One region of the Janthinobacterium sp. 1L-D-8-B-C4 genome, then DNA from elsewhere that is predicted to be linked to it. Evidence: predicted binding sites of a transcription regulator. Region 1 holds the regulator's gene; each other region holds the start of a gene.
The links. Region 1 encodes FNR, which switches genes on or off when oxygen is low (the NO sensors DNR and NnrR bind a similar motif). Its sites were predicted from a motif close to TTGATNNNNATCAA; they were not measured.
Positions count from the first base shown of each region.

Region 1 (7,647 bases):
TATCTGCTGGCGCGCGCCCGTTTCCCCGGGCGTGACCTGCTTGACGCGCTGTTGACCTTGCCGATGGTAATGCCGCCGACGGTGCTCGGCTACTATCTGCTGGTGCTGCTGGGGCGGCGCGGCACTCTGGGCGTCTGGCTGCAGGAACACTTCGGCATCAACCTGATCTTTACCTGGCAGGGCGCCGTCATCGCCGCCACCATCGTCGCTTTTCCGCTGGTATTCAAGCCGGCGCGCGCGGCGTTTGAAGCGGTTGACGGCCAGCTGGAACAGGCGGCGCGCGTACTCGGTATTTCAGAGCTCGCGATTTTCTTTCGCGTCACCCTGCCGCTGGCCTGGCGCGGCATCCTGGCCGGCGTGCTGCTCGGTTTCGTGCGCGCGCTGGGCGAATTTGGCGCCACCCTGATGGTGGCCGGCAGCATCCCCGGCAAGACGCAGACCCTGTCGGTAGCCGTGTATGAAGCGGTGCAGGCGGGCCAGGACGACACCGCCAACACGCTGGTGCTGATCACCTCCGTGGTGTGCATCGTGGTGCTGCTGGCCGCCGGCAAGCTGGCGCCCGGTCGCATCGCCCACAGGTAAAACCCATGCAACTCGACCTCGATATCCGCGCCACTTTGCGCTCCGGCAAACGCAGTTTCAAGCTGCATGTGCAATGCACGTCCGCCAGCCAGCGCATCGCCCTGTACGGGCCGTCCGGCGCCGGCAAGAGCATGACCCTGAAAGCGATCGCCGGCCTGTTCACCCCGGACGCCGGCCATATCCGCCTGAACGGGCGCACCCTGTTCGATTCCGCCGCCGGCATCAACCTGGCGCCGCAGCAGCGCAATGTGGCCTATCTGTTCCAGGACTATGCGCTGTTCCCGCACCTGACGGTGCGCCAGAACGTGGGTTTCGGCCTGGCGCGCGGCTGGTTCAATCCGAGGCCGCGCGAAAAACTGGCAAAAGTCGAGCATTGGCTCGATGCATTTCATCTGCAGGAACTGGCGCACCAGTATCCCGACGAGTTGTCCGGAGGCCAGCGCCAAAGGGTGGCGCTGGCAAGGGCACTGGTGGCCGAGCCGGCCGCACTGCTGCTCGACGAACCGTTTGCCGCGCTCGATCCGGCGCTGCGCGTGAGCATGCGGCTGGAACTGAGCCAGTGGCAACAGCAGCTGGGCGTGCCGATGATCCTCATTACGCATGACCCGGAAGATGCGCGCATCCTTGGCGAGCATGTGCTTACCTTGCGCGATGGCCGCATCGACACGGTGGCAGACAACCAACACGAGGTAAAAATTGGATAAGGTGGAAATTGGCCTGCAAGGCTCGGTCTGGATGACGGTGGGAGGCGAAAACCTCGGCGGCGCCGGCAGGGTGGAATTGCTCGCTGCGATCGCCGAATGCGGCTCGATCACGCAGGCGGCCAAACTGGTGAAGATGAGCTACAAGGCGGCCTGGGACGCCATCGATGCGATGAACAATCTTGCCGGTGAACCGCTGGTGGAACGCCTGACGGGTGGCAAGGGCGGCGGCGGCACGCGCCTGACGCAGCGCGGGCGCCAGCTGGTCGACAATTTTCGCATTATCGAGATCGAGCATGCGCGCTACCTGCGCCAGCTGAGCGGCCAGGCCGAAGGCATTGCCGACGACCTGTTACTGATACGGAGAATGGCCATGAAAACCACGGCACGCAATCAATTCCTCGGCAAGGTGGCCGAACTTAAATCCGGCGCGGTCAACGACGAAGTGATCCTGGAATTGCCCGGTGGCCAGCAGATTGTTGCCGTCATCACGCAGGGCAGCAGCGACAGCCTGGGTCTGGCGCCCGGCGTGGAAGCGTTCGCGCTGATCAAGGCCTCGTCGATCATCCTGGTGGCGGATGGCGAAGGCGCGCGCTTCTCGGCGCGCAACCAGCTGGCCGGCAGCGTCACGCGCGTGCAGACGGGCGCCGTCAATACGGAAGTGGTGCTCGATTTGCCAGGTGGCGGCACGATAGCCGCCATCATTACCAATCAAAGCGCCAGCGAAATGGAAATCGCCGTCGGCAGCCAGCTGACGGCGATGTTCAAGGCGTCGAGCGTGATCCTGGGCGTGCCCGCATAAACAATCAATCCTCCAGCCGCGACAGCCAATCCGCCGCCGCCGCCAGCACTTGCTCCAGTTCCAGCACCGTCTGCGCCAGCAGCGCCGGCACTTCGTCGTGGCGGCCTTCGTCGATCGCCTGCTCGGTGGCGAACGAGGCGCGTATCAGGCGCTTGGTGCCCAGCGTACCCACCGAACCGCGCAGGCCGTGCAGGATGCGCGCAACGTCGCTGTGGCGGCCCTCCTGCAAGGCCGCTTCGGCGTCGCGCAACGGTGTCATGCCCTTGTTCAGGGCGTCTTCCACCATGCGCCGCAAGACCGCCCTGCCCTTGGGGTCCTTGCCCATCACGCGCATCAGCGCGGCCATGGAAAACACTTCCTCGTCGAGTGGCGCCGCCGCTACCGCCTGTACTGCGGTGCGCTTGGGCAGGTGGCGGTTGATCACTTCCATCATTTCCTCGACCACCACCGGCTTGGCAATGAAGTCGGTGATGCCGGCCGTCATGCAGCGCTCGCGCTCGGAGGCCAGCACGCCGGCCGTCATGGCGATCACCGGCAGCTGCAAGCGCAGTTCGGTGCGGATGATGTGGGTGGCGCTGAAGCCGTCCATCACCGGCATCTGCATGTCCATCAGCACGATGTCGTAGCGCAAGGACTCCATGCGCAGGCGTTCGACCGCCTGCAGGCCGTCGCCCACCACGTCCAGCGTGGCGCCCATGTGTTCCAGGATGCCGCGCGCCACCGCCTGGTTCAGGTGATTGTCTTCCACCAGCAGGAAATGCACGCCGGCCAGTTCGGTGCCGCTTTGCTGCAGCGCGATATGCTGTTCGCCGTCCTGGGTGGCGTTCAGGGCCTGGTGCAGCGCGTCGAACAGGCTGGAACCGGTGATCGGCTTCATCAGCACCACGTCGGCCTCGGCCGCGCTGGAGATTTCTTCCAGGTGATTGCGGGCAAACGCGTTGACCATCACCACGATGGGCTGGCGCTGGCCGGTGGCCGCCTCGCGTATCGCCTTGGCCGTGGCCAGGCCGTCCATGACGGGCATGTGCCAGTCGGCCAGCACCACGTCATATGGCTGCCGGCTGGCCAGGCGTTCGCGGTACAGCTCGATGGCGGCAAAGCCGGAGTCGACTTCATCGGCGGCCCAGCCCCATGCTTCGATCAGTTTCACGATCAGTTCGCGCGTGGTGCGGTTGTCGTCGGCCACCAGCAGGCGCAACTGGCCCAGGGCCGGTTTGCGGCGCTCTTCGTTTGGCTGCGCCAGTGCTTCGAACGGCACGCTGAACCAGAAGCGGCTGCCCTTGCCTTCGCTGCTGGCCACGGCGATATCGCCGCCCATCATGTGGATCAGATGCTTGCTGATGGCCAGGCCCAGGCCAGTGCCGCCGAAGCGGCGCGTGATGCTCTGGTCGCCCTGCGAAAAGGCGGTAAACAATTGTTCCTGCTGCTGCGGCGTCATGCCGATGCCGGTGTCGCGTACTTCAAAGCGCAGCCAGGCCTGGCCGGGCGTTTGCTCGGCCAGGCTGACGGCCACCACTACTTCGCCGCTGGCGGTAAATTTGATGGCATTGCCGGCCAGGTTGACGAGGATCTGCTGCAGGCGCTGGGCGTCGCCCACCAGGCGGCGCGGCACGTCGGGCTCGACCGCGATCGCCAGTTCCAGTTCCTTTTCGCCGGCATTCATGGTCATGGTGGTGGCCAGCGTGTTCATCACTTCATCGAGATCGAATTCGACCGGCGACAAATCCATGCGGCGCGCCTCGATCTTGGAAAAATCAAGCACGTCGTTGAGGATGCCCAGCAGCGACTGGCCGGCCACGCGCACCATGGTCAGGTATTTGCGCTGCTCGGTATTGAGTTTGGTGTTACCGAGCAAATACACCATGCCCAGCACGGCGTTCAGCGGCGTGCGGATTTCATGGCTCATGTTGGCGACAAAGTCGCTCTTCGCGCGGTTGGCCGCTTCGGCGCGGTCGCGCTCGTCTTCGAGTTCGGTCGCGCGTGCTTCCACTTCCTGCTGCAATCGGTCGCGCTCGCTCATCAGGCCGTTGAAGGCCGCCGTCAGTTCGCCGATCTCGTCGCGCTGCTCGACCGGCAGCGGCGTGAAGCGCTGGCCGCTGCTGCGCAGCGCCAGCAGGGTGTCTCGCAGGCGCACCAGCGGCGACAGCAGGCGCACCGTGACCCAGCCCAGCACCAGCGCCGCCAGCAGCGAGGCGCAGGCGCTCCACAGGATCAGCCGGTACAGCACGCCGTCAAACGGCTCGAAGGCGTCATCGACCGGCAGCGAGGCAGCCAGCAGCCAGTTGACCGATTTCAGGTGCTTGAAGCTGTTGACGGCTTTCACGCCGCGGCTGTTGGTGCTGACCATGCTGCCTTCGCCGCCACGCGCGATCAGCGCGCTGGTGGCGGGGTTGGCATTGTCGGCGCGCGGCTGCAGCAGCTTGGCCGGATCGGGATGCAGCACGTACAGCGGCACCTTGCCCTGCGTCAGGATGAAGTAATAGCCATTCTTGCCCACCTTGGCCGTGCGCAGGTCGCCCAGCAGGTTGTCCTTGTACAGGCGCAGCACGCCGATCACGATGCCGGCCACCTCGCCATTGGCGCCGATCACCGGCGCCACCATCTGCACGATGGGCAGGCCGCTGGACTTGCCCAGCATCGGTTCGGTAATCATGGGCTGGCGCGTGCGCATGACGGTGCGGAAGTAGTCGCGGTCAGCCACTTCGACACCGCTGCGTCCCGGCACTTCGGGCACGTCGCTGACCACTTTGCCATGCGCATCGAGCACCAGCACGTCGTCGAACAGGGCCAGCATGGCGCGCTGCTCATGGTACTGGCGCAGCTGGGCCGGCTGTGCCATCAGCGCGGCGGGCTGGCGGCGCGCCGTTTCGCTGATCACGTCAAGCAGCATGCCAAGCTTGTCGTCGAGTTCTTCGGCGGTGCGTTCGATCATGGCCGTCTGCTGGCTCAGCAATACTTTGGTGAAATCGTCGCGCATGCGCTGAACCTGCACCAGGGTCACCAGGGCGATCATGGCGATCGAGGTCAGGCTGGTAGCCAGCGCGACTTTTGCTTTAATGCCCAGAGGCTTCATCATTTCCTTATCCTTGGCAAACGGGCAGGCGGCACAAGCGTGCTGCGAGAGATGCTATCAGGAATTCTCCTATCAATACATCAACTTGGCAAGCATGGGCTTGTGGCGGCGTTGCCATGAAAATAAATGCAGAAAGTGATTTAAGCATCGCATTTCGCCGAAATTGGCACATTGCCTCTGCAGATACAGTAAACTCGTTGTTGTATTTTCTAAAAGGATGCCCATGTCACAAGAGCTGTTGTCTCCAACCTTGCCCCCCGTGAACGTGGAAGCGTTGCGTGCGCGCTGCGCCACCTGCAGCATGCACCAGCTGTGCCTGCCCATGGGGCTCGACGTGGGTGACATGGATCGCCTTGATCAGATCATCGGCCGGCGCCGCAAGGTGGTGCGTGGCGCCTCGCTGTTCCGCATCGGCGATTCGTTCCAGAACCTGTACGCGATCCGCCTGGGCCACTTCAAGACCTACCAGATCAATCCCGGTGGCGAAGAGCAGGTGACGGGCTTCCAGATGGCCGGCGAACTGTTGGGCATGGACGCCATCAGCACCGACCGTCATCATTGCAATGCGGTGGCGCTGGAAGACAGCGAAGTGTGTGAAATTCCATTTTCCAGCCTGGAGCAATTGCTGGGCAATATGCCGACCCTGCTGCGCCATTTCCACCGCATGATGAGCCAGGAAATCACGCGCGAGCAAAGCGTGATGCTATTGCTGGGCAATATGCAGGCGACCCAGCGCTTTGCCGCCTTTATCGTCAACCTGGCGTCGCGCTATGAAGCGCGCGGCTATTCGAGCAGCAAGTTTCAATTGCGCATGTCGCGCGAGGAAATCGGCAACTACCTGGGCCTGACGATCGAAAGCATCAGCCGCCTGCTGTCGAAATTCAAGAAGGAAGGCTGGCTGAGCGTCTCGAACCGCGAGATTGAAATCTTGCAGCCTGCCAAGTTGAAGGCGATTACAAACGGTACTGACACCTGCAAGTAATTACAGTTCGTTGTCGGCGTGGATGGTGATGTCGCGCTGGGCCGGCCAGGCCCAGATGCCCGACAGGCGCCATACGCGCTGCTGGTCTTCCACCAGCACCTGCCAGCGGCTGCGCTCGAGCATCGGCAGCGACACTGAAAAATTGCCGTTGGCATCGGGCTGCACCATCAGGCGGATATCTTTTTCCGGCAAGGTGGCATGCGCCAGGTGCAGCAGCAAAGGCTGCCGGTAAGCCTTGCCGAAGCTATGCACGGAACCGGTGATGCGCGACTGCGCCACATCGTAGGCCAGGCTGGTATCCATCGCCAGGTCGCTGGCGACCGTGTCGCGGCGCAAGTCCTGGTTGATCGCCTTGCCTTGCTTGTAGTAGTCGCCCACCACCAGCGCATCGGGCTGCGTGAACGCGATATACCCCATGAAGCTGCCGACGACGACCGACAGGCCGGGGCCGATCATCAAGAGCCACGGCCAGCGGTGCTTGTACCAGGGATCGACGGGGGCTTGCAGTTTGGCGGTCTTGGACATGGTGTTTCTCCTGATTCAATATGGCGCCAGGCAAGGCCCGGCGCCGCTTCCTGGTTTAACGCGGCACGATGAATACCGCGCTTTCGCGCACATGCAATGAGGGATCGTCGATCGATTGCAGCGTGATCTGGATCTTGTTCGAACCCTTCTCGCCGACGCCGTGCGGCACGCGCAAACGCACCGGCCAGCCCAGCGTTTCGGTCGGCTGCAGGGTCACTTCCTCGCGCGTCAGCAGGGCCAGGCCGGGCAGGCCCGACACGGCGATCCGGAAGTGCTGCTGCTCTTCCGAGGTGTTCATGATCTGCAGGCGATACACGTTTTCGATCATGCCATCTTCCACTTCCCGGCCCATCGAACCGCGGTCGCGGATCACGTCCATTTTCAGGGGCGTGCGCAGGAACAGCGAGGTGCACACGGCGATGATGATCAAGGCCAGGATCGAGGTGTAGATCAGCACGCGCGGGCGCATGGCGCGCCGGCGGATCTGCTGCGAACTGAAGTTGTTTTCCATCGCATGGTCGGTGCTGTAGCGTATCAGCCCGCGTGGCCGTTCGACCTTGTCCATCACGCTGTTGCAGGCGTCGACGCAGGCGGCGCAGCCGATGCATTCATACTGCAGGCCATTGCGGATATCGATGCCGGTCGGGCACACCTGCACGCACAGGGTGCAGTCGATGCAGTCGCCCAGTTTGGCTTGCGCGCCGTCCTTGGCCGCTTTCTTGTTCAGCGCGCCACGCGGCTCGCCGCGTTTTTCGTCGTAGGTGATGATCAGGGTATCCTGGTCGAACATGGCGCTCTGGAAGCGCGCATACGGGCACATGTATTTGCATACCTGTTCGCGCAGCCAGCCCGCGTTGCCGTAGGTGGCCAGGCTGTAGAACAGAATCCAGAACCATTCCCAGGGCCCGAAATTGAAGGTCCGTACTGCATGCACCAGATCCTGGATCGGCGTGAAGTAGCCGACAAAGGTAAAGCCGGTCCA
Region 1 is NZ_JBXAVX010000014.1:66,499-74,145, reverse strand. Features, by position in the region: gene modB (molybdate ABC transporter permease subunit) at 1-582, shown strand, start outside; gene AC0Z42_RS21970 (sulfate/molybdate ABC transporter ATP-binding protein) at 588-1,286, shown strand; gene AC0Z42_RS21965 (TOBE domain-containing protein) at 1,318-2,085, shown strand; gene AC0Z42_RS21960 (HAMP domain-containing sensor histidine kinase) at 2,090-5,161, opposite strand; gene fnr (fumarate/nitrate reduction transcriptional regulator Fnr) at 5,382-6,140, shown strand; gene AC0Z42_RS21950 (FixH family protein) at 6,141-6,665, opposite strand; gene ccoG (cytochrome c oxidase accessory protein CcoG) at 6,721-7,647, opposite strand, start outside.

Region 2 (7,647 bases), on a different contig from region 1:
AACTGGTGAAACAGCAGCCGCAGGCGCAGGAAAAGCCCGGCAGCGATTTTCGCGCCAAGCTGGCCGGCTACGGCATCACGCAGGAAAAGCCGGACGACGTGCTGTGGAATTTCGAGAAGTTCTTGATCAGCAAGGATGGCCGGGTGGTGGGGCGCTTCGCACCCGACACCACGCCGGACGATGCCATTCTTGCGGACGCGATCGAGCGCGAACTGCGCGCCTGAGTTGATCAGTCCTGGGCGGCCGGTTCCAGCTCGCCGCTCACTTCCTGCAAGCCGCGCGCCAGGCTGGAAATGCTGGGGTTGTCGATGAACACGCAACGCTTGCCGGTGCGCTTGCAATAATCCTTCACGCGCCAGTAGGCGCTGTGGCTGATGCAGCCGGTCTGGCAAATCACCAGGTCGGCCGCCGCCAGGCTCGAATCGAGCAGGTTGGCATTGTCTTCCAGGCCGCCGTCATGGTGGGCAAACTGCGCGCCGACCCGTTCGATCAGGGCGCGGTAGGTGGCGACGTTGCCGCTGCGCCCGCCTACGCACAGCACGCTCTGGTCGACCAGGCGGATCGGCATTTTCAACTTGCCGCCGCTGGGCACTTCGAGCTTGGGCGCCGGTGGCGGCACGGCCGCGGCTGGTCGGGGCTGGGCTTTCAACTCCGTAATTTGCAGGCGCAATTCTTTTTCGCGCTCATCCATTTGCGCCAGCCGTTCGACCAGGCGGGTGCGCGACTCCAGCGCGGGGATGGCCGCTTGCAACTGCGCCAGTTCCGCGCGCAGGCCGTCGATCACGCTGTCCTTGCCGATCGCTTCGGCACGCGTGCGCAGCAGCACCGCTTCCTGGCGTTCCAGTTCGCCGGTCTTTTCCTGCAGCATGGCCTGGCTGCGTTGCTGCAGCCTGGCCAGTTCCTGCGCCAGGCGCGCATTGTCCTCCTGCAAGGCGGTAAATTTCCCCATGTCGGCGCGCACGCAGGCGCCGGCCTGATGCTGGATCATGTGCAGGTCGCGGCACATCTGTTCTTCCAGCTGCGCATCGCAGCGCGGATGAGTCAGGCCGGCCCAGAAGGCGCCGGAAACGTCGCCGTTGGCCACTGCCGTGCGCCACAGCTGGGCCACCTGGTCAGTGGTCTTGGCGCCGCGAAAGCGAAGGATCACCGGCGCGTAGCGGCGTTCCAGTTCCTTTTGCAGCGCTTCCGACAAACGGTTGCGCGCACCGCATTCGGTGACCGCGCCCACATGCACTTCGTAATCGTCGGCCAGCACGCGGCCCCCGGTCATCTTGCCGACCAGCTTGCGCAAATAGCCAAGCGGCAAACCGACGCCGACCAGCGGACAATGGCAGGTATGCGACAGTTCCCACAGACGCCGGCGGCGCGAGGTGAGCGCGGCGGTATCGGCCTCGCCGGCGGAGCAGTTGCTGATGACGGGCAGAGATTTGTCTTTGTCACACATGGCGGTTTCCTGTTGGGCTTAGGAGGGGGGGCGGGCGGCGCTTATTGCGCCAGCGGCAGGGGGCGCTTGGGGTTGACCAGGCGGTCCAGGCGTTCGAGCAAGGTGCGCCTGGCTGGTTTGGGCGAACTGGCCGCCAGCGTGACCATGGACGCCCATTGCTGCGACAGCTGCTGGCAGGTTGCCTGCAGCACCGGCGCCAGGCCTGGCAGGCTGGACAACACCCGCAGATGGCGTTCGATCACCGACGCCAGGTTCGGACACGCCGCGTTGGCGTGATAGTGCGACATCAGGTGCAGCACATTGGACAGCATCAGTTCTGGCTGCTGTTCATGGTTGCTCGCCAACATCGTCTCAATACGGTCGTTCGCCATCAGACGCTCCTGTGCGGTAGTGCCGCTGGCGCGCGCGCCTGGGGCGCACGACTGGCTTGCGGAAAGGGGATGGATTGCCGGGCCGGCTGCGGCGGGTTCAGGCAGTAAGGATCAGTTTGTTCAGTTGCGTGACGCGCAGGCGGTAGATCTTGCCGCTGTGTTCGATTTCGATTTCGCGGCCCTGCTGCAGCAGCGTTTCGCTGGTAATGCGGCGGGCCGGCTGCGCCATGCTGGCGGGCGGGCGCACATGAGCGGTGGCGGCATCCTGGATCATGGCTGGTTTTGAGCTGTGCATGGGTGGCTTTCTTGGTCTCAGTTGAGAATGATTCGTATTTGCATTATTGTTGAATGTGACCCGAAATGCAAGTGTTATTTGCGCGAAAAGCCGGCTTTTTTGCGCATGAAAAAAGACCCGGCGGGAGCAGGCGCTCCGGCCGGGTCAAGCCTGTGGGGGGGATGGTCAGACGGCGAGCAGCTGCGGCGTTTCCAGTACGGCGGCGCTGGCGGCCAGCGTCTCGGCCTTGAGCTTGGCGGCGGCCAGCTGTTTGGCGCGCGAACGCGATGGCGGCAGGCGGCGCAGCGTTTTCAGCGCATCCGGATCCTTGATGCCGATGGTGCGCTGGTCCACCGTGATCAGGCCGATTTCGTTGAAAGCCGACAGCGTGCGGCTCACCGTTTCCAGGGTCAGGCCCAGGTAGCTGCCGATTTCATGGCGCGTCATGCGCAGGTTGAACAATTTGCTGGAGTAGCCCATCTGCGCGAAGCGGTCGGCCAGCGACACCAGGAAGCGGGCCACGCGCGCCTCGGCGGAGAGCGCGCCCAGCATGCCGATCATCGCCTGTTCGCGCACCAGTTCGCGGCTCATCACGCCATACATGACGTTTTCCAGTTCCAGGTGCACGCGGCCCAGCGCCGTCAGTTTTTTGAACGGCAGCAAGATCAGGTCGCAGTCCGACAGGGCCACCGCTTCCGACGAGTAATGGCGGGTGTGGATGCCGTCGACGCCCAGCATGTCGCCCTTCATGGGGAAGCTGAGCACCTGTTCATTGCCGAATTCATCGATCAGTACGGTTTTCAGAAAGCCCGAGTTGACGATATACAGGGTATCGAAGGGCTGACCGATGGTGTGGATGCGCTGGCCGGTCTTGAACTGCACGTGCTGGAACAGCAGTTCGTCGGCGGCGATGGTGCAGGCGGTGGAAATATGCAGCAGATCGCAGACCTCCTTCAGGTTCGACCATAGCCGCCCCTGGCGCTGGCGTCCCGCTTCCATGGAAGGCGAAGGGGGCATCGGGGAAGCCGGACGGTTTTCAGACGTTTGCGTGGACAGCATGTTCATCTCCTGGTGTCAGGTCGGTCATGTTGGAATAGTGAAATGCTCAGGGACTGCGCCGCATGCGGCATGCTCCTGGCGGTGCTTGAAGCGCTGAAACTTGCTATGTGATGAAATAACTTCCAGCAACTCAATAACTGGTTTCAGTATGCCAACACTCGTAGTGAATTCATATCAGCCGAGGCTGAATATGACAGTAGGAGGTATGGTGGGTAGGGTAGGATTGTTCCTACTGTGAAGCAACCCGCGCGCGGCGGGCTGGTTCAGGACTTGAACGGCGACAGCAGGCGGTGGGCAACGGCGTATTGCACCATTTCCGAAAGGGAACTCATGCCCATTTTTTGCATGATGCGCGTCTTGTGGGTGCTGACCGTCTTCACGCTCAAGTGCAGGTTGTTGGCGATCTCGGTGATCGACTTGCCTGCCACCAGCAGTGAAAACACTTCGAATTCGCGGTCCGACAACTGTTTGTGCAGCAGGCTTTCATTGGGCATCATGATGTTGAGCACCAGCTGCTCGGCCACTTCCGCGCTGATGTAGGGGCGCCCGGAAGCCACCTTGTGGATGGCGCCGACCAGCTGGGTGCCGGCGCTTTCCTTGGTCAGATAGCCCTGGGCGCCGGCGCGGATGGCACGCACCGCATATTGCTCTTCTTCGTGCATGGTCAGGATCAGGATCGCCAGCTTGGGCGCTTCGCTGCGGATCTGGCGGATCAGGTCGACCCCGCTGCGCCCCGGCATCGACAGGTCGAGCAGCAGCAGGTCGAAGCCGCCCTCGCGCACCCGGTTCAGTACTTCAAAGCCGTCGATGGCTTCGCCGACGATGTCGATGTCGGGTGCGCCGTCCAGTATGCGCTTGAGGCCTTCGCGCATGATGGTGTGGTCGTCGGCAATCACAATACGTATCATAGGGTGCAGTAGGTTGGTTCGCCGGGTGCCGGGCGATTGTTAGTTGATGAATCGGAAAGATTTCCATCTTAGCCGAAAAATGCCGCCGCACCAGCATCGTTTGGTGCGAAGGTTCATTGCGCTGGCGGTTCCTTGATCAGGCGGTGTACCAGCACTGGCAAGGTCGAGTGCGACAGCACCTTGTTGGTGACGCTGCCCAGCAGCAGCTGGCCCCAGCCGCTGCGGCCATGCGAACCCATGAAGATCAGGTCGCAGTGCTGCAGCTGCGCCACTTCGACGATCTTCAGCGCCGGGCTGTCGGAAAAAGCCGTCAGGCCGCCCGCTTCCAGGCCACGCCTGGCGGCCTCGTCAAGGATGGGTTGCCAGTGGCCGCTGCCGGCCTTGCGCATCGCGATGCGGTATTCTTCTTCGCTGGGATAGCTGGGCGGAATGATTTCGATATACACGGGATACTGGTATTCGGGCGCGACGTACAGGGCAAGGATGTCGGCATGCATTTGTTCGGCGAACGCGACGCCGGCGCAGGCGGTCAGGTTGGAGACGGCGGAACCGTCAGTGGCGATCAGAATTTTCTTATACATGACAGCTCCTTCTGAGGGTGAACCGCTGCGCGCAGCCTGCCTTATTGTAGGCTCGACAGCATGATTGTATTCATGGAAAGACTTGATATTTATCAACACTCATGCAGCTTCAGTATAGACAACGTTGAAGAAAAAATTGCCATTTGATGGCTGTGGTGTTGCGGCACGTGGCCTGCGGCAAGGTTTTCTCGCCCGATTGATGCTCTTGCCTGCGCGCCAATGGTAGTATTTCAAAATACAACACCTGACACAGATATTTCCGTGCGGAAAAGGTATTGTATGCCCGCTTTGCGGCGGGAAGCGCGTTTTGAGATTGAACAACAGGGCGCGGCCCTGCTACACTCGCACCATCGCAGCGGTATTGCCTCAAATCATCTTAATCGAGAAATTGTGGGTAGTAGTCTGTAAAACGCACAGTTCAGGCGGAATTTTGACAAATTATGGAGAAGCAGGGATATGACAAACGCCGCTGATGATTTCGATGCCTTATTCGATGAAGTATCTGCCCAACGCACCGAGGCGCCCAAGCCGGCCCCGGCAGCCCCCGCCGAGATAGCGGATGATGATTTCGACGCGCTGTTCGACTCGGTATCGGCCAGCACAGCGCCAGCCGCGCCGGCGCCAGCCGCGGCAACGCCTGCGCCGGTGTCCGCGCCGGTTGCCGACAGCGCCGCACCGGCCGACCAGTCCGACAAGCCGATGTTCGAACGCCTGGGCGGCATCGTGCGCCTGCTGCACGACTCGCTGCGCGAACTGGGCTACGACAAGGCGCTGACGGAAGCGTCGTCGCAGATCGTCGACGCCCAGGACCGCCTGGAATACGTCGCGACCCTGACCGAACAGGCTGCCAACAAGGTGCTGAACACGCTCGACGAAGGCATGCCGGCCCAGGATGTGCTGTCGAAAAAGGCCAAGGACATGGACAGCCGCTGGACGGCGCTGTTCGACGGCAAGCTGAGCCTCGATGAATTCAAGGCCCTGGCCGGCGACTCGCGCCAGTTCGCGCAGGCCGTGACCGAGGCAACCGAGGCGGAAAAAGCCCGCTTGCTGGAAATTATGATGGCCCAGGACTTCCAGGACATCACCGGCCAGTTGATCAAGAAAGTGGTCAATATCACCAAGACGGTGGAAAATGAACTGGCGCAGTTGCTGCGCGACAATGCCCCGGCCGAAGTGCGCGAGAAACTCGCACAGAAACAGGAAGCACCGCTGATGCAGGGGCCTTCCGTGCCGTCGGTGGCGCTGGACCAGGATAATGTCGACGACCTTCTTGCCGATTTGGGATTCTAATGGACGATATGCTCAAGGATTTCGTCGTTGAGGCGATGGATCTTGCGGTTAATGTTGAAGAGCACTTACTGCGTCTTGAACGCGATCCGGACAACAAGGAAACGCTCAATGCGGTGTTTCGTTCCTTTCACACCATCAAGGGCGGCGCCGGTTTCATGGGCCTGCCTGCGCTGGTGGCGGCCTGCCACCTGACGGAAAACCTGTTTGACGCGCTGCGCACGGGTGCCGCGCCGGTGACGCCGATCGCCATCGAGGCGGCGCTGCAGGCGTCCGGCTTCGTGGCCGACCAGTTGACGGAACTGGCCAATGGCGCCGCGCCGGAAAGCCTGCCGGCCATGCCGGAAGAGCTGGAAGTGATCCTGACCAACGCCATCGAAGGCAAGAGCATGGATGCGCCTGTTGCAGCCGCGCCAGCGCCTGCCGTGGTGGCGGCGCCGGTTGCCGCCGCCGCGCCGGTTGCTGCCGCACCGGCCGCTACTGCCGTGATCGGCGCTGACGGCCTCGACTGGACCGCTTTGTACAACGCCGTGGTGCCAGCCGGCAGCCAGCTGACGGTGGTTGCGCCTGCTGCCGCCGTGGCCGCCGCACCGGTGCCTGCCGCCGCAGCTGCCGCCGCCCCTGCCGCCGCCAAGCCTGCCGCCAAGGCCGTCGATGGCGTGGTGCGCGAAGAGCGCGCGGACATGCGCCACCCCGCGCCTGTCAAGGAAGACAGCATCCGCGTCGACGCCGTCAAGCTCGACGCCCTGCTGGAAGTGGCCGGCGAATCGGTGCAGGCCGCCAACCAGGCTGCGGTGCTGCTGGAACGCCTGCTGCAATTCAAATTCGAAGGCCAGGCCGCGACCCTGATGGCGACCTTGGCGGAGACCCTGGAACGCGCTTCGCGCTACTCGACCGAACTGCAACGGGCCACCCTGGCCACGCGCATGCAGCCGGTAGGCCGTTTGTTCCAGAAATTCCCGCGCCTGGTGCGCGAGCTGGCCAAGGACCTGGGCAAGGATGTGGAGCTGACCATCGAGGGTGCCGAGACGGAAGTCGACCGCGTGGTGGTCGACAGCCTGTACGATCCGCTGGTGCACATGTTACGCAACTCGCTCGACCATGGCGTTGAATCGCCGGAAGATCGCCTGGCCGCCGGCAAGCCTGCCAAGTCGTATATTTCCCTGAAAGCCTGGCAGGAAGCGAACAGCGTGATGATCGTGCTGCAGGATGACGGCAAGGGCATGGACCCGGTCTTCCTGCGTAGCAAGGCGCAGCAGAAAGGCCTGATCAGCGAAAACGCGCAATTGAGCAACGACGAATGCTTCCAGCTGGTGTTCCTGCCGGGCTTCTCGACCAAGGAAGTGGCGTCGAGCGTCTCCGGTCGCGGTGTCGGCATGGACGTGGTCAAGACGGCGGTCGAGAAAAACCGCGGCGCCATTCATATCGAGTCGGTGCTGGGCAAGGGCACGAAATTTGCCATCCGCCTGCCGATCGAATTGTCGATCGTGCCGACCATGCTGGTGTCGACCTCGGGCGCCGCGCTGGCGCTGCCGATGGCGGTGGTGCAGCGGGTGGTCGAGTTGCCTGAAACCTTTATGGAAGTAGGTGGTGCGCCGGTGCTGAAAGACCAGGGCCGTCCATTGCCGGTGCGTTCGCTGGCTGGAGCCTTGGGCTACGAGTCGTGCAGCGAACGGGTCGGCATCGTGGTCGCGGCACCGCAGCCGTATATCCTGGCAGTCGC
Region 2 is NZ_JBXAVX010000006.1:289,117-296,763, forward strand. Features, by position in the region: gene AC0Z42_RS13400 (glutathione peroxidase) at 1-224, shown strand, start outside; gene AC0Z42_RS13405 (DUF2325 domain-containing protein) at 230-1,444, opposite strand; gene AC0Z42_RS13410 (hypothetical protein) at 1,486-1,815, opposite strand; gene hemP (hemin uptake protein HemP) at 1,913-2,110, opposite strand; gene AC0Z42_RS13420 (Crp/Fnr family transcriptional regulator) at 2,276-3,088, opposite strand; gene AC0Z42_RS13425 (response regulator) at 3,412-4,056, opposite strand; gene AC0Z42_RS13430 (universal stress protein) at 4,170-4,637, opposite strand; gene AC0Z42_RS13435 (protein phosphatase CheZ) at 5,094-5,927, shown strand; gene AC0Z42_RS13440 (chemotaxis protein CheA) at 5,927-7,647, shown strand, end outside.
Region 2: the regulator FNR is predicted to act here: its motif matches at 4,720-4,733, upstream of AC0Z42_RS13430 (universal stress protein).

Region 3 (7,647 bases), on a different contig from region 1:
AGGTCGGCCAGCAAGGCCGCTTCGTCGCCGCGCCACAGGTAACCGAGGCGCGCGCAGTTGATCGTCACCACGCCCAGCGACCCGGTCTGCTCGGCTGAGCCGAAGAGACCATTGCCGCGCTTGAGCAGCTCGCGCAGGTCCAGCTGCAGGCGGCAGCACATCGACCGTATCATGTTCGGCTTCAGTTCCGAATTGATGAAGTTCTGGAAGTAGGGCAGGCCGTAGCGCGCCGTCATTTCGAACAGGCGCTCGGCGTTTTCGCTGTGCCAGTCGAAGTCTTCGGTGATGTTATAGGTCGGGATCGGGAAGGTAAACACGCGGCCCTTGGCGTCGCCGGCCATCATGATTTCGATATAGGCGCGGTTGATCATGTCCATCTCGGCCTGCAGCTCGCCGTAGGCAAACGGCATTTCCACGCCGGCGATCACGGGTATCTGTTCGCGCAGGTCTTCCGGGCAGACCCAGTCGAAAGTCAGGTTGGTAAATGGCGTCTGCGTGCCCCAGCGCGATGGTACGTTGAGGTTGTAGATCAACTCCTGCATATACTGCAGCACGTCGGTGTAGGCCAGGCTGTCCTTGCGGATAAAGGGCGCCATATAGGTGTCGAAAGAGCTGAAGGCCTGCGCGCCGGCCCATTCGTTTTGCAGGGTGCCGAGGAAATTGACGATCTGGCCGATGGCCGACGACATGTGTTTCGGCGGGCTTGATTCGACCTTGCCCGGCACGCCGTTCAGGCCTTCGTGCAGCAGGGTGCGCAGCGACCAGCCGGCGCAATAGCCGGCCAGCATGTCGAGGTCGTGGATATGCAGCGCCGCCTCGCGGTGGGCCGCGCCCACTGCCGGCGGATAGACCTGGTCGAGCCAGTAGTTGGCGATCACCTTGCCCGACACATTAAGTATCAGGCCGCCCAGCGAATAGCCCTGGTTGGCGTTGGCGTTGACCCGCCAGTCGCGCCGCTCCAGGTACTCGTTGATGGATGCGGCGACATCGACCTGGCCGCTATTTTTAGATGGCGCCAAGGGTAGTGCGCTAGTTGACATGAAACCTCCAATAACCACAACATGCGGTGTTTTATTAAAGGTTAGCGACTAAATGTAGTGCCGTCAAAGGGTGCGTACAAGCGATTGCCGGAAGCTTGATCCAGGTGAAAATCGCGCTGCTTTCACTTTTTGTTCCAGCGCGTCTCGCGCAGGATCATCCAGGTGGTGCCAAAGAATGCGCCGCCGCAGGCGACGATGCTGATGACCGACGCGGGCAGCACATGCGTCCAGATTTCCATCGGCGAAAACGTGCTCCAGCTGGCCACGCGAATATCAAACGTGATGTAGTTGGCCAGCAGCCAGTACACGGCCAGCAGGGCCGTGCAGATGGCGCTCTGGCGCAGCAGCGGCACCTGGCGGCGGGCAAACACGGCCAGCAGGAACAGCAGCACCACGCCCGGATACACGCCCAGTATTTCGGGCGAAAACATGTGCGTGCTGTTGATGTCATGGCCTTCGACGGGCGAGGCCCATTGCACTTGCAGCGCGGTGAGGAACAGGGTCAGTAGCAGTATCAGCAGTGGTTTGCGGGTCATGGTGGTGGCTGGAATGAATACGAGTTAGGCACGATGGCAGTGGCGCATTCTACAGCGCAAGGAGGGGGTGCCATGCATGCATTCCTTCACCTGCGTCAAGGACTGGCCACATGGCGCGGGGCTATAGTCTCGACCCTGAGCCGATACAGAAAGCGATTCATCATGAAGCTTGAAAACCCCACCGTCTACCGCGCGGCCGGACCGCTGGAACTGGTCTGCCCGGCAGGCAGTTTGCCGGCCCTGAAAGCGGCCGTCGACAATGGCGCCGACACTGTCTACCTGGGCTTTCGCGACGCCACCAACGCACGCAATTTCGCCGGACTCAATTTCGACGAAAAGGCGATTGCCGAAGGTGTGCGCTACGCCCACCAGCACGGCCGCAAGGTGCTGCTGGCATTGAATACCTACCCCCAGCCGCACAACTGGAGCGTGTGGCGCAGCGCCATCGACCGCGCCGTCGATGCGGGGCTGGACGCCATCATCGTCGCCGACCCGGGTCTGATGGCCTATGCATGCAAGCATCATCCGCAACTGCGTTTGCACCTGTCGGTACAAGGCTCGGCCACCAACTACGAAGCGATCAATTTTTACCATGAACACTTCGGCATCTCGCGTGCCGTGCTGCCGCGCGTGCTGTCGATGACGCAGGTCGAGCAACTGATCGCCAGCACGCCGGTCGAGATCGAAGTGTTCGGTTTCGGCAGCCTGTGCGTGATGGTCGAAGGGCGCTGCGCGCTGTCATCGTATGCGACCGGCGAAGCGCCCAACACCCATGGCGTATGTTCGCCGGCCAAGGCCGTGCGCTGGGTGGAAACGCCGGCCGGCCTGGAGTCGCGCCTGAATGGCGTGCTGATCGACCGCTACGGCCCCGGCGAAAACGCCAGCTACCCGACCCTGTGCAAGGGCCGCTTCGACGTCGACGGCGAACAGTATTACGCCATCGAGGAACCGGCCAGCCTGAATACCCTGGCGCTGCTGCCGCAGCTGGTCGCCATGGGCGTGAAAGCCGTGAAAATCGAAGGGCGCCAGCGCAGCCCGGCCTATGTGGCGCAGGTCACGCGCGTATGGCGCGAGGCCATCGACACGATCGACGCCTGCCGCGACGGCCAGCAGCGCTACGCCGTCAAGCCGGGCTGGATGGCGGCGATGGACAAACTGGCGGAAGGGCAGCAGCACACATTAGGCGCCTATCACAGGTCATGGAAATAAGGAAAATCATGCTGAAGCTTTCATTGGGGCCCTTGCTGTACTACTGGCCGCGCGTCACCGTCTTCGAGTTCTACCAGCAGGTCGCCGACTCCGCCGTCGATATCGTCTACCTGGGCGAGACGGTCTGCTCGCGCCGCCATGAGCTGCGCCTGACCGATTGGCTCGACATCGCCGACCTGCTGGCGGCTGCCGGCAAGGAGGTGGTGCTGTCGACCCAGGCGCTGATCGAGTCCGGTGCGGAACTGGCGACCTTGCGCCGTATCGCCGGCAACGGCCGCTACGCGGTGGAGGCGAACGATTTTGGCGCCGTGCATTGCCTGGAAAAGGGCACGGCCTTTATCGCCGGCCCGCACCTGAATCTGTTCAATGGCCCCAGCCTGCAGCTGCTGGCGCAGCTCGGTGCGCGGCGCTGGGTGATGCCGCTGGAAATGAGCCGGGAAGCGCTGGCCGAGCTGCGGCGCCAGATACCCGAGGGCATCGAGACGGAAGTGTTCTCGTATGGCCGCATGCCGCTGGCGTTTTCCGCGCGCTGCTTTACGGCGCGTAACCGCAACCTGCCGAAAGACGATTGCGGGTACAGCTGCCTGCAAGAGCCCGATGGCCTGTTGCTGCGCACGCGCGATGGCGCGCCTTTCCTGGTATTGAACGGCACGCAGACGCAGTCGGCGCTGGTCTACAACCTGGTCGGTGAGCTGGACGCGATGGCCGCGCAGGGCGTGGGCGTGGTCCGCCTCAGTCCGCAAGAACACAATACGCTGGAAGTGATCGGCATCTTCGACCAGGCCCGCCGCGGACTGCTCTCTGCCGGCGAGGCCCAGGCGCAGCTGGCCGCCTGCCATGCGGCGGGCACGTGCGACGGCTACTGGCATGGCCGGCCTGGCATGCACAGCCAGGCGAATGTGCTCCACGAAGCACGCCATTGAACCCCACAGGAATCACCATGCTCAATCATATTGAAACACTGCCGCCATTCCGGCTGCCGCCGTCCCTGGCCGCGCTGCTGGCCAGGCTGCCGCCGTACCCCGCTTCCTGGGCCTTCGTGCAAGGCCTGAACCGCCTGCTGGCGCCGCAACTGCCCGACGATGTGCGCGCGCTGCTGGCCGGACGCAGCCTGCGCCTGCGCGTGCTTGACGCGGGTGTGGCGGTCGATTTTTGCTGGCAGGGGGCGGCGTTTGCGCCGGCCCGCCATGCCCAGGCGCCTGATTTGACCATCGGCGCCAGCGCGCATGATTTGCTGCTGCTGGCGCGGCGCCAGGAAGATCCGGATACCTTGTTCTTCAGCCGCCGCCTGCTGCTGGAGGGCGATACGGAACTGGGCCTGCTGTTCAAGAACACCCTCGATGCGCTGGAATTGCCGCCCTTCGATATGCAGTCGCTGCATCCGCGCCGCGTGCTGGCGCAGCTGTGCGGACGAGCGGACCAGACCTAGCTGCGGTGGCAGTGGCCGCAGGCGCCGGTGCAGGGAATCGCTGCCTGCGCCGCTTCCATTTCGCCGATAAACCCGGCGCCATTGACGGCGTCGATCACGGCAGCGAGCAGGCGTTCCTGCGTGGCCACGGTTTCGTCGAATTGTACCGTGGCGTCGTTGCGGGCCAGTGACACGCACACCGTTTCGACCCCCTTGATGCTTTCCAAAACCTGCGTCAGTGCATCGGCACAGCCCTCGTGGTCCATGCCGGTAATAGTCAGTCGCGCTGTCTGCATCGCTTGCCTCTTGCTTTTCGGATAAAAAAACAGCGTAGGCGAGGCGCCCGCATGCCGTCCAGAGCCGCACGCAGGATTTCTTTTCTATTGTCGGTTTTCTTGATCCAGATTAAATTTGGTCTGTCCTGCTTGGCCAGTAGCTGCTGTTATTCCGGGCACATGTTCCCTTGCGATGACCTGTGCCAGTGACCGGCCCGAGCATATCCTGCTGGTGAACAAGGCATTTTGGTAGCGTTAAAAAAATTACTAATGGTTTTATTGATCGCTGTCAAACGGCTGATCTAATCGTGCGAGGGATATTTGCCTGAACGCAAAGCGAGTTCAATAAACAGCTGTTGACAGTTATAAAATTATCACCGAATATGATTCCACGAAACAACTTTTCCCCAGCGTCGCCCTATCAGGCAGGCGCGTCAGGGGACCCTGTACGCCTGTTCTAACGCCAGCGCCAGCCGGCCCCGGAACGCGTCGCCATCCGATTCTTTTCGAAAGTTTGCTCATGCTCGATCAGAATCGCGTTGGCGTTGCGCCAGGCGCCGTCGTTCGCCTCGTGCCTGGCGCTGGTGCTGCGCGCCAGGCCCTTCCCGGATATCGACCAGCGCGCTGTGGCGAGCATCGCAGGACAGAAGGTCACCGTCGTCACCGCCTGTCGCATCATGTCCGTCGTTGGCCTGATCGCCATCGCCACCCGCCAGATTTTTTCACTCCCTCCGCGCGGCAGCCCATGCCGGAAAGCCGGCGTTGCCGGGACCGCTCAGCGTGTCCCCGGTCGGCCCGGTGCGCGCGCAAAAACAATTCCTTCAAAACGAAAGGCGGTCCGCATGGAATGGTTGCATGAATTATTCAAGAAATCCCCTGAAATTGCCTTGTTTCTCTCCCTGGCTGCGGGTTACTACATCGGCAAGATCAAGTTCGGTTCATTCCAGCTTGGCGGGGTCGCCGGTTCACTGCTGGTGGCGGTCCTCGTCAGCCAAGTCGGCGTCGCCATCGACCCCGGCGTCAAATCGGTGCTGTTCGCCCTGTTCATTTACGCCGTCGGCTATGAAAGCGGACCGCAGTTTTTCAATTCGCTGGGGCGCCAGTCCGTGCGTGAAATCATCCTGGCGGTGGTGCTGGCCGTGACGGCACTGCTGACGGTGGTGATCCTGGCCAAGGTCTTCGGCCTCGACAAGGGGCTGGCGGCCGGGGTGGCCGCAGGCGGCCTGACGCAATCGGCCATCATCGGCACGGCCGGTGACGCGATCGCCAAGCTGGGCCTGGCGGCCGACGAGGTGGCGCGCCTGCAGGGCAACGTCGCCGTCGGTTATGCCGTGACGTATGTGTTCGGCTCGTTCGGCGCCATCATCGTCTGCGTCAATATCCTGCCAAAACTGATGGGGCGCACAATCCGCGAAGATGCGATCAAGGCGGAAACGGCGCTGCAGTCTGGCGTGCAGGTGCTGGGGCCGGGCCAGACGCCGGCCGCACCGGACCTGATCGGCCGCATCTACGGCGTGGGTCCGGGCGCCGGCCGCTCGGTGGCGGACATCGAAAGCGCCCATCCGAACATGGCCATCACCATCGAACGGGTCAGGCGCAATGGCCAGATCCATGACGTCACCCCGGACCTGGTGCTGGCGGCCGACGATATCGTGCTGCTGGTGGGACGGCGCGAAGCGATGCTCAGCGTCTCCTCGCAGCTGGGCAAGGAACTCGATGCCGTCGAAGGCATGGAACTGGTGATGCAGCGGCGCGACATGGTCCTGGCCAACAAGGCTTACCACAACAAGACGGTGGGCGAAATCCGCAGCGCCACGGGGCCCGGCGTACGCCATGGCATCTTTGTCGTGCAACTGAGCCGCATGGGCAAGATACTGCCCATGCAATCGGATACCGTGGTGCAGACGGGCGACGTGGCGACCATCTATGGCGCCGAGCAGGACGTCAAGCGCGTGGCGGCCGAGGTGGGCTACATGATCATGCCGAGCGCCAAGACGGACTTCGTCTACATGGGTGCCGGCCTCGTCGTGGGGCTGCTGGCAGGCTTGCTGGTGGCCCGCATCGGCGCAATTCCGCTGACACTGGGCAGCGGTGGCGGTGTGCTGCTGTCAGGCCTGGTATTTGGCTGGTATCGCGCCCGGCGCCAGAGTTTCGGCTACATGCCCAGCGGCGCCGTGCAAATCCTGAAAGACCTGGGCTTGGCCGGTTTTGTCGCCGTGGTCGGCCTCACGTCCGGCCTGCAAGCGGTGCAAACCGTGCGCGATCATGGCCTGACCCTGTTCGGCGTGGGCGTCGTCGTGACCATTGTGCCGATGATACTGACCATGCTGATCGGCCGCTACATCCTACGTTACGACAACGTGGCTGTATTTGCCGGCGCCTTGTCCGGTTCGCGCAGCGCCAATCCCGCGTTCGGCGAAGTGCTTAACGCGGCGCAGAACGCTATTCCCACCGTGCCGTTCGCCATTACGTACGCCCTGGCCAACGTTTTCCTGACCTTGCTGGGGCCGCTGATCGTGGCCTTCGTCTGAGTTCCCATGTCGTTGCAAGAACCCGAACAATTTCATTCTGAAGGAGTAGCAAAAATGGATTTCACGAACCCCGCCAAACTCGCCCTGTTGAGCCCATTCGAATTGAAGGATGCGCTGATTCAGACGGCCATGCAAAGCAACCGCCTGATGCTTAATGCGGGCCGCGGCAACCCGAATTTTCTGGCCACCACGCCACGCCATGGTTTTTTCCAGTTCGGCCAGTTCGCCATGACGGAGGCGGAGCGTTCCTATGTGTACATGGACGACGTGGGCGGCTTTCCCACACGCCAGGGCATCGAGGCCCGCTTTGAAATCTTCGTGCGCCAGCAGGCCGCCACGCCGGGCGTGCACTTCATCGAAGCGGCCGTGTCATATGTGCGCGACCAGCTGGGCCTGAGCGCGGGCGACTTCATCTACGAGATGTGCGAAGCCATCCTCGGCTGCAACTATCCCGTGCCGGACCGCATGCTGCGCCTGTCCGAGCAAATCGTCGGCCAGTATATTCACCGCGAAATGATCGGCAAACATCCGTTCGTGGGCAACTTCGACATGTACGCCGTCGAAGGCGGCACGGCGGCCATGACATACCTGTTCGCCAGCCTGAAATCGAACCACATCATCCAGGAAGGCGACACCATCGCCCTGGGC
Region 3 is NZ_JBXAVX010000011.1:54,276-61,922, reverse strand. Features, by position in the region: gene AC0Z42_RS18915 (ribonucleoside triphosphate reductase) at 1-1,040, opposite strand, end outside; gene AC0Z42_RS18910 (hypothetical protein) at 1,163-1,576, opposite strand; gene ubiU (ubiquinone anaerobic biosynthesis protein UbiU) at 1,739-2,785, shown strand; gene AC0Z42_RS18900 (U32 family peptidase) at 2,794-3,708, shown strand; gene ubiT (ubiquinone anaerobic biosynthesis accessory factor UbiT) at 3,726-4,214, shown strand; gene AC0Z42_RS18890 (heavy-metal-associated domain-containing protein) at 4,211-4,489, opposite strand; gene AC0Z42_RS18885 (hypothetical protein) at 4,926-5,171, opposite strand; gene aspT (aspartate-alanine antiporter) at 5,311-6,999, shown strand; gene AC0Z42_RS18875 (bifunctional aspartate transaminase/aspartate 4-decarboxylase) at 7,054-7,647, shown strand, end outside.
Region 3: the regulator FNR is predicted to act here: its motif matches at 1,662-1,675, upstream of ubiU (ubiquinone anaerobic biosynthesis protein UbiU).

Region 4 (7,647 bases), on a different contig from region 1:
ACGCAATTGCGTCCGTCGCGCTTGGCCTGGTACAGCGCCTGGTCGGCATGGCTGTAGGCGTTTTCAAAGGCGGTGCCGGCGCGGTTCCAGCTCACGCCCACGCTGACGGTGACCGGGCGCGTGATCGGCGATGACTGCTGGCGCGCGGCGATGGCGTCGCAAATGCGCTGTGCCACCTGCTGCGCTTCGCTGCGCGAGGAAGTGGGCCAGACTACCGAGAATTCTTCGCCGCCAACCCTGCCGATTGGCGTGTGCTGTCCCAGCAAGTCCTGCAGGCAGTCGACCACGGCGCGGATCACGCCATCGCCGGCCGGGTGGCCGAAGTCGTCGTTGACCTGCTTGAACAGGTCGATGTCGAGCACGATCAGCGCCATGTCGCCTTGCGCCAGGCAGCGGGAGGCCTGCTCGATCACGGCGCCGCGATTGAGCGCACCGGTCAGCGGATCGTGGGTGGCGCGGTATTCCAGCTGGCCGGCCAGCGCCTGCAGTTCGCGGTTCAGTACATGCATGTCGCGTTCGGCGCGGTCGCTGCGCCGTATCAAACGGCGCGTCTCGCGCATCAGGCGCTCGTAGTGGACGATCAATTCGCCGAGCATGCGGCGCTGCGCTTCGCCGCTGGCGCCATCGTCGGCGTGCAGCTGGCGCGCGGCCGCCAGCGCCGCCGCCTCCTCGGTAAACAGATCGGGTTCCAGACCGGCCTCGGACATCGGCGCACCCATGTGCTAGCCGCCCACGGCGTGGTCGTGGAAGTCCAGCGCCGTGAAGTCCTGTTGCAGCTCCTGGCCGAATTCCAGGATGGTGTCGTCGTCCTCGTCGTGGTACCAGTTCAGGCGCACGCGGTTGCCGTCGATGGCCGCCTGATTCAGGATGTCGAACAGGGTAAACAGCATCTTGGTGCTGGAACTGTTGAAGTAGGCCAGCGAGACATGCACGGTGATCTGCGCGTCGTGGCAGGTTTCGCAGTAGTTGCGCACGGCGGCGTTCAGCGGGCCATAAAAGGCGGCCGCGTTTTCGGGATACGATTCACCCTTGATCGACAGGGTGTGCTGTTCGAAGCGGAAATCGATTTCGGGCGAACTCGGTGTCGCGGCGAGGAACAACGGTGGCAAAGGGGACGGTGATTGCATATGCTTTCCTGGGTCGGCTCTTTCAGATGATGGCTTTGATGCAGAAGATGGTGCTGCCCGGCTCCTGCGGGTCCTGGGCGAATTCGAATTCCAGCGGTTCGCTGGCGTCGCGCGCGAGGGTCAGGAAACCCAGGCCGGCGCCCTTGCTGTCAGCCGGCGCTTCCTCGCGCAGGGCCTTCTTGTAGGCCAGGCGGATTTCTTCCATCGTCATCGTGTGCAAGGGTTCGAGCCGGCTGCGGATCTGCGCCACGTTTTCGGTCGAGACGGGATTGGCGCACAACAGGAAAAAGCTGTCGCCGCGGGTGCCGATGCAAAACGAGCCGCGCCGCATCTGCTGGTCCAGCTGCGCGTTTGGCGTCAGGCTGTCGGACGAATAATGCATCACGTTTTGCGACATTTCGATAAACGAGGAAAAAATGCGCCGGCGCGTCGGGCCGGCCGCGCCGGCCGTGTCCAGGCGCGCCTTGATGGTTTCGGAAATGGCGCTGACCACGTGCTGCGAAAAGTAGCCCGTGTAGAAAAAGATGATATTGCGCTTGCGCGCCACATCCCAAAACTCGTTGAATTCTTGATACAGCACGTCAGTGCTCCTGGAGGGTAATCGCTGCGTTGAGTGAAAGTGAAAGCGCCGCCAGCTACAGGCGGAAACAGAAAAAGGTCAGGTCGTCGCGGCGCGGCTGCGCGCCTTGCCAGGCGCCGAAGTCGTGCAGCAGGGCCGCCGCCACTTCGCTGGCCGGCGCGGCGCGGCGCGCCAGCAGCTGCTCGCGCATGCGCCGCTTGCCATAGGCGATGTCGCGCGCGCCGCCGATCTGGTCGAGCAGGCCGTCGGTGGTGAGGAACAGCAGGCTGCCCGGCGCCACCTCAAGCACGTGGTTTTGCCAGGCGTGGCCGGCCGGGGTGTCGACATAGCCGACGCCCATGCGCGCGCCGTCCAGGCATTGCACTTCGTCCTGGCCGGGTGCCACCAGGTACAGCGACTGCTTCGCACCGGCGAAATGCAGCTGGCCCTTGGCCGCGTGGTAGCAGATAAAGGCGCAATCCATGCCGTCGTTCGAACCGGCGCCGTGGCTGGCGTGCGGCGTGGCGTCGTCCTGGCCCAGCAAAGTCTTGATGGCGCGGCTGACGGCGCCGATCAGGGCGGCCGGATCATGGGGGCCAAGGTCGCGCAGGGCCTGGCTCAGGGCCGAGGAGGCGATCAGGGTCATGAAGGCGCCCGGCACGCCGTGGCCGGTGCAGTCGGCCAGCGCGGCGAACCAGCCGCCCGCATGGCGTTCGAACAGGTAGAAGTCGCCGCCGACGACGTCGCGCGGTTGCCATTCCAGGTGGGCATCGGGCAGGGCCGCGCGCAGCTCGGCCGAGGACGAGCGCAGCAATGCCCGCTGGATCACGCTGGCGTAATCGATGCTGTGCATGATCTGGCGGTTTTTTTCGGCCTGCAAGGTGGCCACCACGTTCATCAGCTGCAAACCGAAGCCGACCCCGGCCAGCACGCCGTCTTCGGTGATGATAAAGCCGTCGGCCAGCGCCTTTTCACCGGCCTCGACGGCGCGGAAGGTCAGGTCTTCGATGCTCATGGCGGCATCGACGATCAGCGGCTCCTTGTCCATGAAGGCGATGCAGCTCTTCTTGCCATATACCTCATGATAAAAGGGCTTGGACATCTGCGACATGAAGATATTGCGGCTGATCAGGCCGATCGGGCGGTCCTGCTCGGTAACGGGCAAGCTCATCATGTCGCGCCGTTCGGTAAACAGTTCGAGCACCGCAAAGTTGTTGGCATCGGCCTGCACCGACTCGGTGGCGATGCACAAATCGGCCGCAACGGAAGAGCGGTAACGGGGAAGATGCAATCGAGAGGCGTTGAACTCCACGGGCGGCTACCTTTACATGACAATCGGCGCCTGCTTGCCACGGCGGCAAGGCGGCTGGCAAAAAGGCAATGTCGATATGGTAGCGTTTGAATATGACAGGATGATTACCAGCTTGCCAAACACGTATTTGAAATGGCTGCATGGCAAGCTTTGCGGTTCACGCCAGCTTGGCTGCCAGCGCGCGTGCCTGCGCCAGCCAGCGTGCCCTTTGTGCATCGCTTGAACCGAGCACGGGGCCGTAGCTGGCCACTTTCACCGGCTTGATGCCGCAAAATTCCAGCGTCGTCTTGCGCAGTTGATGAATGCCCGGCATGCGGTAGATCCAGCGGAAATACCACGGCGGCGTATCCATCGTCACCAGCAGCTGGGCCGTGCGGCCGGTCAGCAGCTGCGCCGGAAAGGCCTTGCCGGGACGGTATTTGAAGGCATAGCCGGGCAGGAACACGCGGTCGACAAAACCCTTCAGCAGGGCCGGCGCGCCGCCCCACCAGATCGGGTAGGCAAACACCAGGTGCTGGGCCCAGCTGATCGCTTCCTGCGCGGCCACGAGGTCCGCTTCCAGCGGCTGCACCTGGCGGTAGCCTTGGTGCAGGATGGGGTCAAACGCCAGCTGGCCCAGGTGCAACTCGCGCACCTCGTGGCCAGCGGTGCGCGCGGTGTCGAGATAGGCGCCGGCCAGGGCGGCGCAGAAACTGTCGTTCGATGGATGGCCGAGGATGACCAGGATACGTTTGCGCATCAGGGGCTTTCAGAAAATGAACAGCCCCCATGCTAAAGCCTGCCCCATGGGTCAGAGTCAAGTGCGTTGCAGGCAATCAATGATTTCCGCATCGATAGACTGCAGTTGCGCGTCGAGCTGTTGCAGACGGGTGATCTCCTGCTGCAGTTGCGCGCGCTTGGCTGCCAGATGCCGGCGCAGCGCGGCCCAGTCGGTAGCGTCGCCGGCCAGGATGGGCAGCAATTCGGCCAGCCGGAAGCCCAGCGCCTGCGCCTGGCGGATCAGGGTCACCTGCGCCAGGTCCTGCTGCGAGTAGCGGCGGTAAGCGCCGGTTCGCCGAACTTCACCCAGCAGGCCCAGCGTTTCGTAGTGGCGCAGGGCCTTGGGGGTGGCGCCCGTCAGGCGCGCCAGTTCTCCGATATACATGCGACTTCCTTCAAAAGTTGCCGCATCTTAGCGCACGCCAGGCATTGGGCCTTCAGGGCTTGCGTGGAGGAACTTTTTTTGCCGTGCAATCGGCGCAGGTGCCGTACAGCGACAGCGCGTGTTCATGCAGCACAAAGCCGCGCTCGGTGGCAATTTCGTGCTGGCGCAATTCGATGCCCTCGTCGACGAATTCATCGACCTTGCCGCAACCGGTGCACACCAGGTGGTCGTGGTGCTGGCCTTCGTTCAGTTCGAACACCGCGTGGCCCGATTCGAAATGGCGGCGAAACAAGATGCCCGCTTCGGCAAATTGCATCAGCACCCGGTAGATGGTGGCCAGGCCGACATCGATTTTTTCGGCCAGCAAGAGTTTATAGACATCGTCCGCACTCAGGTGCTTGATCGTTCCTTCTTGAAACAGCTGCAGAATCCGCAGGCGCGGTATGGTTACTTTCAGCCCCGATTCACGCAGTTCCCTCAATATATCCATGTCTCCCATCCCTTATATGAACGCAGGTAAGGGCGCATTATATCGCAAATGATAATAATTACTATTCTCATTTGTTGAATGAGTCCTGCCGGTATTACCTTGCAATGCGTCATTTTTTTGACCTGTGCAAGGAAAAAAGGGGCCTGTTTTATGCCTTCCAGCACTATTTGATGTGGATCAAAGTTTTTGCTGCACCGCACTCTTAGACTTCGCTGCGTTACTTAACGATAAAAAAGAGGGAAACAGAATGAAAAAGTCCGCAACTAAAGCAGCAATCGTTTTGGCCGCCATCGGCGCATTCGCCGGCAACGCAATGGCACAGGAAAGCCCATGGCTGGTCCGCGCCCGTGTGGTGCAAATCGATACGGCCAATAAATCTGCTCCTGTTGGTGGCGTCGGTGCATCCGACCGACTTCATGTCAGCGACAAAACGATCCCTGAAATCGATATCTCGTATTTCTTCACCCCGAACATTGCCGCTGAACTGATCCTGACCTACCCGCAAAAGCATGACGTCAAACTCGACGGCGCCAAGATCGGCACCTTCAAGCATCTGCCGCCGACCCTGTCGCTGCAATACCACTTCATGCCTGAGAAACAATTCAGCCCGTATGTGGGCGCCGGCGTGAACTACACCAATATCTCGGACGTGAAACTGCTCGGTGGCGCTGGTCGCCTGGAACATGACAGCTGGGGTTACTCGGTACAAGCCGGTGTTGACTACAAGCTTGACAAAAACTGGTCGCTGAACTTCGACGTCAAGAAAGTGCAGATCCAGAGCGACGTGTTCATCAGCGGCGCGAAAGTGAGCAAAGTCAAGGTTGATCCGTATCTGTTCGGCGTTGGTGTCGGCTACCGCTTCTGAGTTTTACCGTCATCGTCACGATCCGGCTGATTGCAGCCGGATTTTTTTTGCCCGTTTTTTCTCCCCGCCGCATACAATTTTATCTTTCTGATCAAGCGAGACCATCATGCCCTTGAGTTCCTATTTGAATACGCGTCCTGTTCTCGGGGACCGCGTCTACCTGCATGGCACGGCGCAAGTGATCGGCGACGTGCAAATTGGCGACGACTGTTCCATCTGGTGCAACAGCGTGCTGCGTGGCGACGTCAACCGCATCGTCATCGGCGAGGGCAGCAATATCCAGGATTTCTCGATGGGCCATGTGTCGCATAAAAATGCCGCCAAGCCCGACGGCTCACCCCTTACCATCGGCAAATACGTGACCATCGGCCATTCGGTGATCCTGCACGGCTGCAGCATCGGCGACGAATGCCTGATCGGCATGGGCAGCATCGTGATGGATGACGTGGTAGTGGAGAAAAACGTGATGCTGGGTGCCGGCAGCCTGGTGTCGCCCGGCAAGGTGCTGGAAAGCGGCCACCTGTATGTGGGCCGGCCGGCCGCCAAGGTGCGCGCGCTGACCGAAGCCGAGATCGCGTACTTGCGCTATTCGGCCGAGCACTATGTGCGGGTGAAGAATAACTATCTGGAAGGCAAGGACGACGCCTGAGGCGCTTGGCTGTCGAGCTGCCGCAATTCCGGCCGCGCCGGCAGGTCCTGCGGCAGGCGCAAGCCTGATACCAGGCCCATGCGCTGCAACAGCAGCAAGGCCCACCATCCCGGGTCCCATTCGCCGGGAAACAGGCCCAGCCTGGCCGATCCCGGATAGGCGTGGTGGTTGTTGTGCCAGCATTCGCCCATGGTCAGCAAGGAACTGAAGCGGATATTCCTGCCTTGCACGGCGGCGCCGCTTACCTCGAAATGCATGCCGCCATGGTTGTGGGCGAAGTAACCGATCAGCCAGTGGCCGATCACGCCGGCACTGACTCGTGCGCATACGCCCCACCACACAAAGCCCCAGCCACCGCACAGAAAGAACAGTACGGCCCATGGCAGTTGCTGCGCCATGAAACTGGATTCCAGGAAGCGATAGAAACGGTCGTGCGCGATGCGCGGTTCGATGGCGATCCGCGGCGGCCGGGCCAGGATCAAACGGCAGTGCAGTTGCCACCAGCAATCGCGCCAGAAACCGCCGCCATGGCGCAAATAGGGATGGCAGTCGGGCTGGCGCTGCGCATAGTCGCGCAACTCATGCTGGCGCAGCAGGCCCAGCGGGCCACTCAGGCCCACCAGCACGCCCAGGTACACCAGCACGTGTTCCAGCCACAAGGGACAGCGGTAGCTGTCATGGATCAGCTTGCGATGGCTGCCCAGCGAGTGGCCGAACAGCAGCACCGTGGCCGTGCTGGCCACGAACAGCAGCAGCGCCGGCCAGCTGAAGGTGAGGGCGCCGCCGATCAGCGCGCCGGCCAGCATGGCGGTGAGCCACAGCGACTGAACTGGTGCGTAACGCACCACGCCATCGACGACGCTGTCAGGCCCATCCGCGCTGGCGCGGTGCGCCATCATTGCGCGGGCTTTTTCAAGGCCGCCGATTCGCGTTTCAGGCCACGCGCGACCGGGCAGATTTCAAAGGCGAAGTTGTTGAGGGTGTTGATCAGATGGTCCTGGTTCAAGCGGTACAGCACGAACTGGCCTTGCCGTTCACTGCTGACCAGGCCGGCATTTTCCAGCACCGACAAATGGCGCGAAATGGCCGGTGCGCTCATCGCAAAGCGCGCCGCCAGCTCGGAAGTGCTCAGCTGGGCTTCGGACAGATAGGCGAGTATCTGGCGCCGCGCCGTCGACGCCAGTGCTTCAAAGATCTTATCTGCCTGCATGATGATTCCCCGATCTTTTCACATATTAACTAATTCGTTAATAGTTTAATCGAAAAAATGGCGAAGTCAAGCGTGCCATGTGTGCTCAAGGATGGGCCGGACAGCAAGGCGCCGGCCCCGGTCATCAGGCCTGCGGGCCGGCTCCAGGCTGGGTGTACTTGTCGAAGTTGTTGATGTAGTCGTTGAAGTTGTCGGTCAGCATGCGCTTGTACTGTTCCGTGAAAAAGGCGATGGCGCCGTCCTTTTCCTGCTGCATTCTGGCGGCATCGCCCTTGCTGGCGATCAGGAAGG
Region 4 is NZ_JBXAVX010000003.1:506,198-513,844, forward strand. Features, by position in the region: gene AC0Z42_RS08215 (GGDEF domain-containing protein) at 1-707, opposite strand, end outside; gene AC0Z42_RS08220 (DUF1987 domain-containing protein) at 723-1,127, opposite strand; gene AC0Z42_RS08225 (SiaB family protein kinase) at 1,150-1,707, opposite strand; gene AC0Z42_RS08230 (SpoIIE family protein phosphatase) at 1,763-2,977, opposite strand; gene AC0Z42_RS08235 (NAD(P)H-dependent oxidoreductase) at 3,156-3,737, opposite strand; gene AC0Z42_RS08240 (MerR family transcriptional regulator) at 3,795-4,142, opposite strand; gene fur (ferric iron uptake transcriptional regulator) at 4,195-4,632, opposite strand; gene AC0Z42_RS08250 (OmpW/AlkL family protein) at 4,880-5,497, shown strand; gene AC0Z42_RS08255 (gamma carbonic anhydrase family protein) at 5,604-6,146, shown strand; gene AC0Z42_RS08260 (acyl-CoA desaturase) at 6,119-7,045, opposite strand; gene AC0Z42_RS08265 (metalloregulator ArsR/SmtB family transcription factor) at 7,042-7,356, opposite strand; gene AC0Z42_RS08270 (DUF3144 domain-containing protein) at 7,481-7,647, opposite strand, start outside.
Region 4: the regulator FNR is predicted to act here: its motif matches at 4,800-4,813, upstream of AC0Z42_RS08250 (OmpW/AlkL family protein).